DNA from 3 places in the Bacillus sp. JJ1566 genome. Region 2 is predicted to be linked to each of the others. Evidence: riboswitches for the same ligand, from Rfam matches in the RefSeq annotation. Region 2 holds a riboswitch; each other region holds the start of a gene.
The links. A riboswitch is a leader RNA that binds a small molecule or an ion and turns the genes downstream of it on or off. The one in region 2 is predicted to bind cyclic di-GMP.
Positions count from the first base shown of each region.

Region 1: it holds a riboswitch for cyclic di-GMP, as region 2 does, so the genes downstream of both, V7112_RS18315 (EAL domain-containing protein) here and V7112_RS07830 (EAL domain-containing protein) in region 2, are expected to answer to the same signal.
Region 3: it holds a riboswitch for cyclic di-GMP, as region 2 does, so the genes downstream of both, V7112_RS05885 (sensor domain-containing diguanylate cyclase) here and V7112_RS07830 (EAL domain-containing protein) in region 2, are expected to answer to the same signal.

Region 1 covers NZ_JBALOP010000051.1:2,670-5,961, reverse strand. Annotated here, with positions in the region: gene V7112_RS18325 (hypothetical protein) at 227-757, shown strand; gene V7112_RS18320 (glycosyl hydrolase family 18 protein) at 758-1,333, shown strand; cyclic di-GMP riboswitch class I at 1,643-1,727, shown strand; gene V7112_RS18315 (EAL domain-containing protein) at 1,885-3,292, shown strand, end outside.
Region 2 covers NZ_JBALOP010000015.1:103,761-107,052, forward strand. Annotated here, with positions in the region: gene V7112_RS07830 (EAL domain-containing protein) at 1-1,707, opposite strand, end outside; cyclic di-GMP riboswitch class I at 2,140-2,224, opposite strand; cyclic di-GMP riboswitch class I at 3,011-3,099, shown strand; gene V7112_RS07835 (WxL domain-containing protein) at 3,249-3,292, shown strand, end outside.
Region 3 covers NZ_JBALOP010000010.1:71,055-74,346, reverse strand. Annotated here, with positions in the region: gene V7112_RS05890 (ABC transporter ATP-binding protein) at 1-942, opposite strand, end outside; cyclic di-GMP riboswitch class I at 1,226-1,353, shown strand; gene V7112_RS05885 (sensor domain-containing diguanylate cyclase) at 1,516-2,706, shown strand; gene V7112_RS05880 (YxcD family protein) at 2,865-3,152, opposite strand; gene V7112_RS05875 (hypothetical protein) at 3,140-3,292, opposite strand, start outside.

The sequences.
Region 1 (3,292 bases), on a different contig from region 2:
CTAAAAAAATCGTCTTGTGCGCATTATAAAGTTAATCCTACGAAAATGAAACCGTATGTGCTCTTTTTTAATAATTATAATAGAATTGAAACATTTGATAATGATAATAGATGCCTGTAACAAAGACGTTTGATACGATTAAGCAATTTAGAGCTTCTTAAAGATGAATAAGTTTCAACCTTTCTTATCAACTTAAATAATATACAAAATAGAAGAAGGTGTAATTATGGCGAAGAATTGTTATTGGTCAATCACCATTATTTCTTTAAGCATGACCTTATTACTAATGTCATCTTGTAGTCAGTCACAAAGAAATGAGGAACACAAAAATGATAAAATTCCCCGTGAGGTTTTAGGTTTCTACACAGAACAGGAAGGATCGTTACCAGGGTCTCAACCTACAGTTAACTCGCAATTCACTAGGTTAAGTATCATTGCACCTTTTTGGTACAAGCTTGATGATAAACAACCGGGAAATCTTATAGATTCCGTTACATCAGATCATAAAAGACAGGTTATTCAGAGTGCTCATGATAAAAACCTAAAGGTATATATGGTTGTACATAATCTCTTCTATGAAACCGTCGATAAGGGCAAGCAGGTAGCAAGTAATGTCCTTACTAACGATAAAAACCGGGATGTTTTCATTCAGAACCTACGCAATGAAATATCTCAGTTTAAATATGACGGTATTAATATCGACATGGAAAATTTGAATTTGGCTGACCGAGATTGCTTTAGTCTGTTTATAAAATAATTGTCTGATGCACTAAATCGTGACGGAAAAGAAGTTACGGTTTCAGTTCCGGCAAACACAGGTGATTCCCGTGCTAATCCTTGGTCACCGTGGTTTGATTACGAAAAACTTGGTCAATATTCTGATGGATTAATGATTATGACATACGATGAGCACAACCCAAGAACAACACCCGGATCAACAGCATCAGTCGATTGGACAGAAGCAACGATTCGTTATGCTTTGGAACAGGGAGTATCACCATCAAAAATTTTACTTGGTATCGCGGGTTATGGATGTGACTGGGATATAACAACAGAAAAAGCAGTTTATAGCTCCTATGCACAGATAATGGATCTGAAAGAAAAATATAATGCTAAAGTTATATGGGACTCCCGTTCCCAAACACCTCATTTCAGTTACGTAGATAAAGAACAGCATAGCCACCAGGTATGGTTTGAGAATAGCAATAGTCTGCGGTTTAAACTAGACCTTGCAGAAAAATATAACTTACGGGGAATCGGGATTTGGCGACTTGGCTTAGAAGACCCATTGTACTGGAAGACCATACCCGAGAAAATAAAAGTAAAAAAGTGATGGAATGGAATGTGTGAAGTGTATTGATGAAACTAACAAGGAAAAAGGCAACCCAAGTGGATTGCCTTTTTTTAGTTAAATTCCTGTGATTTGTGGAAGTTTTTCATTCTACGTTAAAAGGACAAGCTTATATTATATGAATTATCAAAATAACAGTGTGATTTATAGCGCTTTTACTGGAAATTATTTGGGATATTATGAAAATGCAGTGGAATCTTTTGGTTTTTGTTGAAAGATGTTGAAAGTATATTCTCTTTTTAATATTATTAGATAATACTAAAGCACTATAAATAGTTAGATAAAATATTATATCGATAAAGGCAAACTTATTAAAAGATAAGGACGCAAAGCCACGAGCCTAAGGCAGCTATGCTATGGTAGTCGGGTTTCCGAAAATAATGGAGAGTAAAAAGGACTCCCGTTATTCGGTGTAGTTTCTTTTTTTATTTAATGACATTTCATTTGAAGTTTAAGATTTTCATTGAGTATGGATTGAAACTACCGGAATGTAACATGAAAAACTTTCACTAGATTTTCCCGGGGGGCAGAAAATGAAATTACTAGATCGATTTCGAAAAAAACAAAATCAAGTAGATATACAAGCACAAATGATCAAAAATGCTTATCTTGAAGGTATTAAAGAAAACAACATGGAAACATTTGTTGATGATATTGCAACATTTTTTAATGAAGGTGAAACCGTATCTCATCTTAAGTATCTTCTAAACAATTTAGGTTTAGCTCTATTTTCAATTGACCTTAAAAAAGGAGAAATTAGCTATGCTTCAAGCAAAATAGAAGAAATTTTGGAGATTTCTAAAGAGGAATTAACGGTTGAATATTGGAAATCACTTTGGTATGAAGAGGGTATCCTGGATTTTTCACAAATCTATGCCAAATTTACCCGTGAAGGAAAAAAATCTCATACATATCGGATTAAAACTCCCGATGGACATGTTAAGTGGATAAACGAAACAACCATTGCCATTGACGGCAGGGATGGTACAATCGAAAAAATTGTAGGGATTATGGAAGACTGTACGAACTCTTTCCGACTTGAACAGAAAATAAATTTTATCACCACACATGACGAACTTACCAATCTCCCAAATTTTTTATATGGAAGTAACCATATAAAAGAGGTCATCAATAGTTTCAAAAACTCAAAAAAAAGATTTGCTTTGTTTTGTGTCAATTTAGATGGGTTCAGTCGTATTAATAATACATTAGGGTTTAAAATTGCTGACGAAGCTTTTAAGCAATTATCGGTTAAACTTGAAAAATACCTTACCAAGGGGTTTTTCCTTTTCCGTTCTCAAGGGGATGAATGGTACGCTATTGTGGAAAAGTCAATGAAAAATGAGAAGTACATGAGTCATGCTAAAGAGATCATTGATATTATTCAATCTCCTCTTCATGTCCAGGATTATTCAATTCGAATCACAGCTAGCATTGGAATAAGTATCTACCCTGATGACGGGGAAAACAAGGTAGAACTCATAAAAAACGCAAACACCGCATTAAAACGTGCAAAAAAGCATGGTGCCGCAAACTATCAATTGTATTCAGTAAATATGAATATTGAATCCTTTAAAAACTTCCAATTAGAAACAGATTTACACAGTGCGATTCAGAATGGTGAATTGTACATCGAATACCAACCTAAAGTGGATGTTAAGCTGCAACGGGCAACAAGTGCAGAGGCCCTTATTCGTTGGAAGCACCCACTATGGGGAGAAGTTTCACCGATGGAATTTATCACAATTGCAGAAGAAAGTAATGTTCATCGTCAGATCTCAGAATTTGTCATAGATACCGTATGTAAACAAGTGGGTGAATGGGAAGGGAAAGGTCTTGATTTTACGACCATTTCGTTTAACTTGTCAGCTAAGGACTTTTTAAAAAGCACTTTAATAAGTACGTTAAACAACGCAATTCATCGGTACGATATCGATCCCA
Region 2 (3,292 bases):
TTGATACGTATTTTTTCCGTTTGCCTTTGCCCTATACAAAGCTGCATCTGCATTTTTTATTAATTCCTCAATGGTTTTTCCATTCTCGGGAAATGTACTTATCCCAACACTTGTAGTTATGAGTAATTCGAAATCTTCAATAATAAATGGAAGGTCTAGACAGTCAATGATAGATTTGGCGGCATTAATCGGGTAGTCTGAGTCTTCGTAATCCCAAAAGATAATACCAAATTCATCTCCACCTAGTCTTGCAAATAATGAGTTTTTGTTTAATAACATATTTACTCTTTGACTAAATTCGTATAGTAATTTGTCCCCGATTTGGTGCCCTAGTGATTCATTTATATTTCGAAAACGATCTAAATCTATATAAAGAATTGAAACGTGTTTTTTAACATGTTCTGAAGCTGTGATTAATTCATTTATTTTATTTTCAAAAAGCATTCTATTTGGTAGTTTTGTTAAATAATCGTGAAAAGCCAAATATTGAATTCTTTTTTCATATTCTTTCTGTTCTGTAATATTTGAAATAATACCGTCAAACCTAATGACTTCACCATTTTTGTTAAGGACAGGAAGTGTTTGATCTTGAACCCACACAACCTCCCCATTTCTATGAATAATGCGGTATTGATGATAGAGATTTTCACCTTTTAATTTTTTATGTTGTATATTATGAAATTCAGTATAATCATCCGGATGGATTAGTGAATCCCAAGTAATTTGATTCCCGAAGTCAGACGGAGAATACCCTGTAATCGCCTCAACTCCCTTGGATACCAAATTGTAGTCACCTTTTTTTATGTCAAAAGACCAAATACCTGCATCCAAATTATCAAAAATATGTTCAACCTGATTTTCACTTTCTTTAAGCTTTAGTTCTATCACCTTTCTTTTGGTGATATCTTGAACAGTACCTATAAATCGAACTGGTTTCCTATTTTCGTCTAAGATTACATCCGCTTGGTTATATAGATGAATCGTTGTCCCATCCTTACGAAGAATTCTAAATTCAAAACCAAAATTTCGTCTTTCTTCAATAGCAGATAGAATAGCTTTTTTAAATTTTTCCCGATCATCGGGATGAGCAAGTTCTGTAATACTATCAAATGTTGGTACAAATACCTCAATATTTTCAATTCCGTATAGCACATACATCTGATTCGACCAATATGCTTCATCCTCCATAATGTCATAATCATAGCTTCCGATTGCACCTACTTTTTGCGCTAATTCAAGGCTACTTTTGATTTTGACCAATTCTTTTTCATGTTCAACGTACTTTGTTATATCTCTTGCAAACGCATAAACAATTGCCGTTTCCCGATCACTGATGATTGGTATTAGATTAACATCGATATTAATTAAATTCCCATTTGCCTGTGAGATAGCCGTTTGATAATTTTGTGGTTTCCCCTGTAATGCAAGTTGAAAATATTTTTTTCTTTTATATTTGTCATTACTATAAAAATACTGTTGTATCTTACTCGGTAATTCCTTTTCACTATATCCGAATGCCTTAATTACCGACTGGTTAAAGTGCAATAGTTTCCCATTCCCATCAAATGCTAAAACTGCATGTGGATGATTATCTATTAGTTCTTTTATTAGAAATAAATCATTCCCAATTTCAGTATTTTTCGTAGATAAAAATTTTTCATCATTTGAAAACATAGTAAGTTGTTTAAAAAAAGATAATTTAGCCATTTGTATCCCCCTTTAAATCACGGCATATTTTTATGTAACAAACTGTATTCGAAACTATTAAAATGCGTTAGTGTCTATGTTGTATTTCAAAAACGTTTTTGCTCAAACATTTAGATAAGATTGAAATTCATAATCATATCCCTATGTTGTTTATGATAAAAAGTACTAATTTACACAAGACTTTCTTACTATTGGTGCTTACATGCTAATTTTGCCGTAATTTGTCAAAAAAAAGAATCACCTTTGATTCCTATTCATATAGGAAGGGGTTCTTATTTCCTAATAGGAAGGGGGTCCTATATTCTTCTAGGAAGGATAGTGTAGTTATACTAGATAGGCATTACTATTTTGTTTATCCGTTATTTTAACCATGTTTATTAGAAAAAAGATAACTGCACCGAAAACGGGAGTTATCCTTTCCTTCCGACTATTTTAGGTAACCCGACTACCATTGCATTGTTGCTTTAGGCTCGTGGCTTTGCGTCCTTACCTTTAGATAAGTTTGCCTATATCGTTATAGAACTTATTAACCATATATAATATATTAGTAGTATAAAGATTAAGACAAAAGCACTATATATTCAACAACGTAAGCCAAATACCAGGAAGTACCATAAAATATTTTGTATTATTAAATATCTAAATAATTCCCTTCTTCTGTGCTTTTTTATCACATATTAATTTGTTAATTCATTAAATTTTTTTGCATAGTCGTAATAAAGACAAGTACTTTGCAAACAAGATTAATTAATGACTGAGTCAGGAGAAACTGGTTACGATGGCACGTTTACAGTCGATGCAGATGAAAACACTCAAACCTTTGAACAGTCGCTTTCTATTAAAAATGAGGAAATATAAGAAACCCAAAAGATAATGGGAGATCGGGGTAAGTAAAGGTTGTACCGATGGGAAGACCTAAAAAGATCAAAAGAAAGACCATAAATTTGAACATAAAGCCCCATCAATGTGATGGGGAGCTTACTTTTCTGGTGACGAAACCTAATAAACAACAGATCGTCTTCCAAATTAAATAGTTTGAAAGAAAATGCAGTGATAATACAGATGGACTATTGGTTTTTTTCTACTAATACTTAACTCCAACAAAAGCAAATTAAAATTTTATTACCCTTTTAAATAATTCATTTTACTTCCTTGAAGAAAATCACAGTTGGTTAATAGTGGGTTTATTATTGGAAATATTTGATGTGTACCCTTTTTTTGATTAGCAAGGTAATATGAGTTTCAGAGAGTGATAGACGACGCAAATATACAAAGATATAAAGAGTCAAAAATCGTTCTCATTCTGCAACAAAGGCAAACTAGTTGAAAAATTAGGACGCAAAGCTACAGACCTACTGTGATGGTAATCACTATGGTGGCTGGGCCGCTGAAGAATGGAGAATGATACTCACACTATGAGTTGAAATTCAATATTCTTCCGATTCAAACAAAAAATTTGTGTTGGAGGGATTTTTTTTATGGAGAAAATCAAGTTCGTTTCTATAAATCAATCAAACAATCATTCTAAGGGAGGAAACAAAATGAATAAATCATTATTCAAAAAAATAATTGTAAGTGCTATGGC
Region 3 (3,292 bases), on a different contig from region 2:
CTTGTCAAAGCCGCAAATTTCATAGTGAACACCCCTAAAAAGCTGAGAGTCTACAACAACCTGTAGCTTTCCTTTTTCAACAGAGGTAATTTCTAGATCTTCAGGACGGATGACAATATCAACTTGTTCTTTGTCAGAAAAGCCTTGGTCAACACAATCAAATGTTTTTCCAACAAATTCAACTAGGAAATCCTTGTGCATTTTTCCTGTTACGATATTAGATTCTCCAATAAAATCTGCAACAAAGCGGTTGATTGGTTCATCATAAATATCTATCGGACTGCCACTTTGTTGAATCTTTCCTTTATCCAATACAAAAATCTCATCAGACATAGCAAGAGCTTCCTCTTGATCATGTGTGACAAAGATAAAGGTAATGCCAAGGCGCTTCTGAAGGTCGCGAAGCTCATACTGCATTTCTGTACGAAGCTTTAAATCGAGCGCAGATAAGGGCTCGTCCAATAAAATAATCTCCGGCTCATTGACAATCGCGCGAGCAATTGCAACACGTTGTCTCTGTCCACCAGACATTTCTTTAATTTCACGATTTTCATAGCCAGTAAGATTGACGAAGCTTAAAGCTTCCTTCACTTTTTTATCGATTTCAGATTGCTTCATTTTTTTTATTCGTAAGCCAAAGGCAACATTTTCATATACATTAAGATGTGGAAATAAGGCATAATCCTGAAATACCGTATTAACCTGACGTTTATTGGCAGGTGTCGTATTTACTTTTTTTCCATTAAAATAAACCTCTCCATCTGAGGGTTCAATAAATCCTGCAATCAAACGTAATATTGTTGTTTTTCCACATCCGGAAGGACCAAGAAGGGTATAAAACTTTCCTCTTTCAATTTCAAAGCTGACATTGTTGAGGACAGGTTGGTCATTATCATATTGTTTCGTTACATTTTTAAACTGGATAATAGGTATACTTTTCATAGCAACCCCCTTCTTTCTATTAAATTAAAGTGATAGGATTTTATGTAATCCGGCATAATTATACACGAACCGGTAAAAAATTCAATAACAATCACAATAGTCAAGGTGTAAAAATATGGGTTTCACTGTTGAAAATAATCGAGAGGGATTAACTAGGATATTAGTAATAGGAAAATATTCACATATTTAGAAAAATGTTAGGCCAATTTCATTGACCTAAAGCGAAAATAGAAATATAATTATAGTACAATTTAAAATACTCTTTCTTTAGTAGGGTAATTGAATAAAGTAAAGGCAAATTCATTGAAAGATGAAGACGCAAAACTATAGGGGCTTAGTCCATGAGTTTAAAAAGAAGGAATCGACTACCTTTTTGAACATCCGGTTTTTGGACATGCCAGCCAGTTGCCGAGTATAACTCGTATCGTAAGAACGAAGATTAATCGGTATTTGATTAGTCTTTTTTTATACCATTATATAATTTTGTTGCTACTATTCTACTAGATTTTTGGATAAGGGAGCGCTTGTTATTCTTTTAGAACTCCCTCTATAAAATTTTGGAAGTGATTACAAATGGAGAAATACATCCAGAATCTGAACGTACTAAAAAAAATTAGTGAACTAATCGCAAAGGTTGGTTCCGAAAAGAATTTGATTTCCGATGAGATTCGTAGCTTTTTTGACGCGGCCAGTCAAGAACAAGAAGAACATGAGATTACCAGCACCCTTTTAACCCAACTCCAACAAATGAACGAACAAATGGAAAATATGCATTGGATGAACAAGCATTACCGTATCCTTCATGAATTTGCCCAAATTTGCAGTAAAACCCTAAATGAAAGCGTTCTTCTTCAAAAGTCCTATGAGATGGTTTCACGTGTTATGCCAGCAGATGCATTTTATATTGCCTTGCATAATCCAGGTGATACGCATATCCAATTTATTTTTATTATGGATAATGGAGAACCGGCTCCTCCTAGTATCGTGGACTTTGGTGAAAATTACACATCAAAGGTTATTAAAACAAGAGAAATCATTCACCTCAAGCATCAAAACCAAAACATCGAATTTAATACAAAAATGGGGGAGGGGGACAAAGATACAAGGTCCTGTCTTTTCGTACCAGTTGTAATTGATGACCAAGTTAAAGGTGTGATTTCGACCCAAAGCTTTAAGGACTTCGCCTATCGGAAGGAGCACGAGGACCTCTTGCAAATGATTGGTGCTCAAGTTATCAACTCGATTGAAACAGCTCGATTATATGCGAAAATTTATACGATGTCTCGTACCGATGAATTAACAGATTTAAAAAATCACCGTGCTTTCCATGAGGATTTAGCACATTTAATTCGAAACGAAAATAACGAAATTACAGTTATGATGATTGATTCAGATGATTTAAAACAAGTCAATGACCACTTCGGCCATGATGCTGGAGATTTATATTTAAAGATACTTGCAGATGGAATAAAAACGCTATGTAATGATAAGATAGAAGGCTATCGTTATGCGGGCGATGAATTCATGATTCTCATTAAATCCCAAATCGATATGGGTGTGGAGGAAATCTACGAAACGCTAAAGGGGTACTATCGCGAACACCCACTGATCATTAATGATGAAAAAATTACGGTTTCGATTAGTACGGGCGTTGGTGTATTTCCATATAATGGAACAACTGTTGATTCTTTGAAAAAAGCAGCAGACCAAGCGCTTTATGCTGCAAAAGAAAGTGGAAAAAATCGCATGGTCGTGGCTCATTAATAAAAGCTCATCCAAATGGATGAGCTTTTTACTCGTTGTCTAGCTCCAGCGCCTAGCCCCTCGAGGTCATAAGCCAATCCGCCAAGAAGGATAAAGGGCATCCTTCTGGCCGGCTTTTCTTATGCTTGTCGGGGCTGAACAAGGCGCTTGCGCTTTTCTTAGTTAATATGGGCAATAATGCCTTCTTCATCGTCTAACACAAGTTTGATCCCGGCATACGGGTCTCTGTTTAGAAATTCGCCAAGCCATAAACGAATTGCTTCAATTAGGTTCGCCATAATAAGGACCTGTTTTCGATCGTTCACATAAACCTCTGCGGAGAACCCATAGTCATCGTCATACATGAGCTCTACTTCAACCTCTTCTGGCTTTACTTGCTTTTTTAAGCCGATATAAACACAGACGGCATTAATGATTTCTTGTTCCGAAAGAATTAGCGACGCCATTGATCAGCCTCATTTTTCTTGCGATCTTTGATCATTACGAAGATTTTGCGAATGATGGAAATAAGAACATAAATCGCAAGAACGTTAATCATTAATCCTAAAAATGAACCAAGTGCACCCATTCCACCTAATAGACCACC